DNA from 2 places in the Mycobacterium toneyamaense genome. Region 1 is predicted to be linked to the other one. Evidence: predicted binding sites of a transcription regulator. Region 1 holds the regulator's gene; the other holds the start of a gene.

The links. The regulator LexA, encoded in region 1, represses DNA repair genes until DNA is damaged. The targets are predictions, from matches to a motif close to CGAACANNTGTTCG.
Region 2: ACZ5IQ_RS10670 (HNH endonuclease signature motif containing protein) is a predicted target of LexA. The motif match lies at 1,714-1,727, and genes of this name have one in related genera.

What each region holds. Positions count from the first base shown of each region.
Region 1 covers NZ_AP040333.1:2,679,771-2,683,178, reverse strand. Annotated here, with positions in the region: gene nrdR (transcriptional regulator NrdR) at 1-346, opposite strand, end outside; gene ACZ5IQ_RS12945 (LysM peptidoglycan-binding domain-containing protein) at 458-931, opposite strand; gene lexA (transcriptional repressor LexA) at 1,183-1,872, shown strand; gene ACZ5IQ_RS12935 (LGFP repeat-containing protein) at 1,939-3,408, opposite strand, start outside.
Region 2 covers NZ_AP040333.1:2,207,985-2,211,392, reverse strand. Annotated here, with positions in the region: gene ACZ5IQ_RS10685 (DUF4126 family protein) at 1-370, opposite strand, end outside; gene hisG (ATP phosphoribosyltransferase) at 422-1,291, opposite strand; gene ACZ5IQ_RS10675 (phosphoribosyl-ATP diphosphatase) at 1,288-1,569, opposite strand; gene ACZ5IQ_RS10670 (HNH endonuclease signature motif containing protein) at 1,731-3,134, shown strand; gene ACZ5IQ_RS10665 (hypothetical protein) at 3,247-3,408, opposite strand, start outside.

The DNA of each region.
Region 1 (3,408 bases):
GGTCACGCAGAGGACCGAGGATCGCCAACCCGACCTCATGGCTCGGCACTTCGGGAGATCCGGTGGCCCGCACCGCATCTTCGACCTTCTGCGCCAACTGGTTCAGGGCATCGTCGTCGACCTGCCGCCCCTGGCAGGCGCGCCGTACGCCCTTGATCACCTTGTCCCGGCTGAACGGTTCGGTGACGCCGCTGCGTTTGACCACCGCGACGACTGCGGTCTCCACCGTGGTGAACCGGCGACCGCACTCCGGGCATGACCGGCGACGCCGAATCGCCTGCCCTTCGTCAGCTTCTCGTGAATCGACTACACGCGAGTTCGGATGCCGGCAGAACGGACAGTGCATCACCGCTCCTTCGCCGCACCGACAATCGACCGTTTCGAACGGTCTCGAGCCTACCCGTGCCGCTCTGACGCGGCCGGGCGCCGTGCCGATCGACGCGCGCACGGACTGTCCTCAGCCGACCGGCGCGATCAGCGTCTGCCCGGCGTTCAGGGCCACCGACGGGAGCTTGTTCAGCTCCTTGATGCGGTCGACGACGGCACTGACCGGCGCGTCGGGCGCCACCCGCCGCGCGACCTGCTGGATCGACTCCCCCGTCTGCACCCGGACCACCGCGAGCTGCGCGGGCACGGAGGCCGTCGAAGAAGTCGGCTGGACCGCTTCGCCGAACTGCGCCACCAGACCCAGCCACACCGTGATCCCGGCCGCGACCAGGGCCAGCATCACCGTGGTCAACGGGGTGATCGGATTGCGGCGGTGCGAGGCACGCGACGTCAGCACGCCCGTACCCCGGTGCCGGAAGGCCGCGCCCGAGGGACGCGCGCCGGCCGGCCGCAGCCGGGCCTGGCGGTGCCGGTTGACATCTGAACGCCGAGGCACGGTGCGGACGACGACGTCGGTCGGGTATTCGCGGGTGATGACGGTCATGTCGGTTCCTCTCAGGAGTTCGTACATAGGTTCGATCGCTCTTGTGTTCGACTATATCGCCCAAATGTTCGAAGGGTAGAACATGTGATCGAACTGTTGCGAACGATACGACCACCCACCGACAAGTTCCGTACCCCGACTCCGCCACCCCTTTCACGACGTCACCACCGGATCACGCCCGCGACACGCCGAGCCGCCCGATCTCGAACACATGTTTGATGAATCGGGTGCGCTGGGCTAGATTCGTCTCCATGAGCGACAGCACCGATACCCCGGACACCCAGGCAGGCGGACGGTCCAGCAGCCTCACCGAGCGCCAGCGGACCATCCTCGATGTCATCCGCACCTCGGTCACCACGCGCGGTTATCCGCCCAGCATCCGGGAGATCGGTGACGCCGTCGGTCTCACCTCGACATCGTCGGTGGCCCACCAGCTGCGCACATTGGAGAAGAAGGGCTACCTGCGCCGTGACCCGAACCGCCCGCGCGCGGTGGACGTGCGCGGCGCGGACGATTCGACCGGAGCCACCATCACCACCGATGTCGCCGGTTCGGACGCGCTGCCCGAGCCGACCTTCGTCCCGGTGCTCGGCCGGATCGCGGCCGGTGGCCCGATCCTGGCCGAAGAGGCCGTCGAAGACGTCTTCCCGCTCCCCCGCGAACTCGTGGGCGAGGGCTCGTTGTTCCTGCTGAAGGTCGTCGGCGAGTCGATGATCGACGCCGCGATCTGCGACGGCGACTGGGTCGTCGTGCGGCAGCAGAACGTGGCCGACAACGGCGACATCGTCGCGGCGATGATCGACGGCGAGGCCACGGTGAAGACCTTCAAGCGCACGAAGGGCCAGGTGTGGCTGATGCCGCACAACCCGGCGTTCGATCCGATCCCGGGCAACGACGCGGTCGTACTCGGCAAGGTCGTGACCGTCATCCGCAAGATCTGACGCCGGCCAGACCTACAGATGAGCCCCGCTGCAGTCGCTCGCAGCGGGGCTCAGTCGTGACTCCGGTCAGCCGCGGATGAACCCGTTGGTGACCGCGAATTCCTCACTGGCAAACCAGATTTGGACAGGCGCCTCGGCATATCCGGGAGACCCCGGCACCCAGTACAAACCCGACTCCGTATTGGCCTTGATGTCATAGCCCTCGGGCGGCTCGGCACCGGTGGCCACGCGGAACGACATCTGCGCGGTCTCGGGTTCCTCGGCCCCCAGCGCATGGTGTCTGCCGCTGGCGGGACCGGCCACCACCGTCTCCTCCGGCGGTGTCGCGACCGCAGGCGGCTCGTGCACAGGAGGCTCGTCCACGGGCGTCTCGGTGGCCGGTTCCGCTGCCGGTGTCTCAGCCGCCTCGACCTCGGGGGCCTGTTCTTGCGGCTCGGGCGCGCACTCGTCACCGGCCTGGGCGTCGGCGTCGCGGCCGTCGGCCGGCGCTGCCCAGACGCGGTCGCCGGGGTCCCGGGGCCGTAGGCCCGCGAAGCCCGCCAACCCGGCCGCGGTGAGGCCTGCCGCCGCACCGCCGCGACGCAGGGCGTCGGGCAGTTGCACCGATGTCGTCGGCTCGTCGGCGGATTCGTCGGCGTCCGGCTCCGGCTCCGGCTCGGTGGGCTCGGCCGCGTCCACCGGCTGGGCCTCGGCTTCGGCCTGCGCCTCGGGCACCTCCTCGGACCGCTCACCCTCGGCCGTCTCGGCCGGCGTTTCAGTGGGCTGTTCGGCCGTGAAATCCGGGTACACCGTCGGCGCGGTGTCGATGACATCAGGGTTGCTCTGGAACGCGGGGCCGCCGTGCGGGTTGTCGAACTGCTGGTCCTCGGCCGCGTACTCGTCGCCGTACTCGCTGTCGGCGCCGCCATCGGCATACTGCGGGTCGCCGTACTCGCCGTCGCCGAACTCGTGGTCGTCGTAGTCGTACGCGTCCTGGTCGTCGATGGCGTCCTGACCGGCATTCCGCCGGCGCCGCAGCAGTGCCGCGATCACGATGCCGACCACCACCAGCAACAGCGGGATGATCGCCAGCAGCCACCACCAGTGGAACTGGTACCACTTGCCGGACTCATCGGCCTGCGAGGTCACGCCACCCGGCAGATCGACACTGGGCACCTGGAGGCCGCTCAGTTGCGACGCCAGTTCTGCCGGCTCGGTGCTGAACGCACGGCTGGACTTGTTCCACGAGATCGAACCGCCCGTGAACTTCTGGCTGACGACGTCGCCGCTGACGGTCTGATCGGCGGTCGGCGCGCCGAGCTTGCCGGTCGCGCCACCGAGCTTGTCCCACGCCGCGTTCATCGCGCCGCGGACGACGAACGCGCCGTGCTCGGGCGTCCAGAAGATCGCCGGGTTGTCGGCGGCGGCGAACGTGGCGATGCGGCTCGTGGGCGAGATGCCGCCGTCGGTCTCGTTGCTCGCCGGGAATCCGAGATCGCCCTGCGGGCCGCCGGCCGCGCGGTATTTGGCCAGTACGTCGCCGGTGATCGCGTGCGC
Region 2 (3,408 bases), 470 kb from region 1:
GTGCGTGGAAGCCTGCCAGCGTCCCGATGACCGCGCCGATCATGCCGCCGCCCATGCCGATGAACGTGTGGTGCCACCCGGCGCCGATGACCGCACCGGCGAACGCGCCGGTGAGCAACCGGGCCCCGAACTGCGCCGGCGCCGTTCGTGCCGGCGTCTTGGGCAACTGATCGGTGATCAGCTCGACCACCAACAGGACGGTCAGCACCGTCACCGTGATCCAGTTACCGACCCATTCGGCCCAGGTACCCACCAGCGGCAGCCAACCGAGCTTGGCGCCCCAGGCCACCACCGCGGGCGGAGTCAGCGCCCGCAGGCCCGCGACTACACCGATGAGTAAGGCGAACAGCAGAATCAGTGCTTGTGTCACTTGACCTCCGTCAGGATGCAGACCTTACGGGGACGCTAACACCGGCACGGGTCAGAAGCGACAGAACCGGATATCGGACGCCAGGATCGCCTTGGCCCCGATGGCCGCCAGCTCATCCATGATGGCGTTGACCTGCCGCCGCGGCACCAGGGCACGCACCGCAACCCAGTCTGCGTCAGCCAGGGGCGCGATGGTCGGCGATTCGAGACCCGGCGTGATGGCCGTTGCCTGCTCCAAAACGCTGCGGGGGCAGTCGTAATCGAGCATCAGGTACTGCTGCCCGAACACCACACCCTGGATGCGGGCCGCGAGCTGGTCGCGGGCCGGGTCCGGTGCGACATCGGCGCGCTCGATCAGCACCGCCTCCGAATCGCACAGCGATTCACCGAAGGCCACCAAATTGTGCAGCGCCAGAGTGCGGCCGGATCCGACGACGTCGGCGATGGCGTCGGCCACGCCGAGCTGGATCGAGATCTCCACGGCGCCGTCGAGGCGGATCACGGTGGCTTCGATCCCCTTGTCGGACAGGTCTTTCCGCACCAGGTTCGGGTAGGCGCTGGCGATGCGCTTGCCGGCCAGATCGGCGACCGTCCAGTCCCGTCCCTTTGGCGCGGCATAGCGGAACGTCGAGGATCCGAAACCCAGGGCCAACCGCTCGCTGACGGGGGCCATCGACTCGGCAGCGAGGTCGCGACCGGTGATGCCGAAGTCCAGCTGCCCGGACCCCACGTAGATGGCAATGTCCTTGGGCCGCAGGAAAAAGAACTCGACCTTGTTCGCCGGGTCGACGACCGTCAGATCCTTCGGATCGGTGCGGCGACGGTATCCGGCCTCGGACAGGATGTGGGCGGCCGACTCACTCAGTGCGCCCTTGTTCGGAACGGCGACGCGCAGGAGGCCGTTGGACGATGCGCCGGTCACAGCTTGCCGTACACGTCGTCGAGGGTCAGGCCGCGCTTGATCATCAATACCTGCGTCCAGTACAGGAGCTGACTGATCTCGCCCGCCAGCTCGTCATCGCTCTCGTGTTCCGCGGCGATCCACACTTCGCCGGCTTCTTCGATGATCTTCTTGCCCAGATGATGCACCCCGGCGTCCAACGCCGCGACGGTGCCGCTGCCGGCCGGCCGGGTCTTCGCTCGCTCACTGAGCTCGGCGAATAGCGCATCGAAGGTCTTCACGGGCTGCAATTGTTTCACGCTGGGGGCACGGGCCGTGCACGTGGCTGCCTCGGGTCACATGTCGGGGCTACCGCGGGTCCCGAAAAAACTTTGGTCACTTTGTTTGCACTGGTCACAGTGGGTAACTAGCGTCACATTCCAGGCCATTTCTTGTCGGACCTTCGAACTATTGTTCGAATATGGGATTGACCGATCCAGCCGCCGTCGAGGAGGCCTACGCCGCCTACGAGTCTGCGCAGGCCCGGCTCGCAGCCCTGGACTACACCGGCCTGGATGTGCGGACATTGTTGGAGTTGCAGTCGCGACGGGAAACGTTGAGGTGCGCGGCCGAGGCGGTCGATCACCGGATCCTGGCTGCTGCGCAGACGCGGGCGACGGCCAAGGAGATCGGGGCGAAGGATTGGCCTGAGGTGCTGCATGTCCGGCACCGGATCAGCCGGGAGGAAGCCCGCCGCCGGGTACGGGACTGCGACCACCTGGGCCCGCGGTCCGCGATTACCGGGGAGGCGCTCGGCCCGGTGTGGGAACTGGTGGCCGCCGCCCTGGCAGAGGGTGCGATCAATGCCGAGCACGTACAGGTGATCACCTGGTTCTTCGGCAAGCTGCCGCTGTGGGCAGCCGACCCGATCACCATGGCCCAGTGTGAGGCGGATCTGGTGGCCGACGCTCGGGTCAAAACCCCCGAGGATTTGCGCCGCGCCGCGCAGAAACTTTTGTACGAGTTGGATCAGGACGGGCCCGAACCCGACGACGACGAACCCGACCCCAAACGCTCGTTCGTGATGGGTAAGCAGCGGCCCGACGGCCGTACCGACGTCACCGCCCAACTCGATCCGGAGGGGCGGGCCTACTGGGAGGTGTTGTTCGACAGGTACGCCGCCCCGGGCATGTGCAACCCGGCCGATCCGCAGCCCTGCTACTCGGGTACCCCGACCCAAGAGCAGATCGATGCGGATACCCGCACCCTCGCGCAGCGCCAGTACGACGCGTTCACGTTCGTGGGCCGGATGATGCTCGCCACCGGGACCTCGGGGGTGCACAACGGGTTCCCGGTCGCGGTGGTCGCCAACTGCACCGTCACCGACCTGGAGAAGCGCACCGGGGTGGCGCTCACCCACACCGGCACGAAACTGCCGATCAGGGATTTGATCCGGATGGCCGCCCAAGGCTCAGACAACTACCTCGCCGTCTTCGACGAGCACACCGGCCAACCGCTCTATCTGGGTCGGGCGGCCCGCACCGCCAGCACCGCGCAGCGGTTGGCGTTGTTCGGCCGGGACCACGGCTGCACCAGACCGAACTGCACCGCCCCCGCCTCCCGCAGCCAGGCGCATCACGTCACCAACTGGCGCGATGACGGCCTGACCAACGTCGACACTATGACCCTGGCGTGCGGGCGCGACAATCGCCTGGTCGACACCGGAGGCTGGAGCACCACCATGGGCCCCGACGGCCGCACCCACTGGACCCCACCACCACTACTCGACGTCGGCCAACCCAGGACGAACCAGTCTCACCACCCGACGCTCTACCCGGCCGAGAGTGGCGACGAGGGCGGCGAAAGCGACAGTCCCACAAGCTGACCCGGCGCCCAACGGCGCCGGAAGGCCACGCCGACCAACCACGGCGGCGGTACCGCACGCGCCGCCGCCACCTACGTCGTGCCGCTTACGTCCACGCCGAAACGAACCGCGCCTAGGAGTTGCCCTTGTGATCGCGAACCGACCGGCTGCCGTGGCCCAGCTTCGAGCTACGCGACGGCGATGCCCCCGCCTTGCCGGTTCCCTTCGAAAGGCCTGCCTGCGATCCGGCATTCTGGCCGCCGGCATTCCGATCCTGGGATTGGCCGGCAGCCGT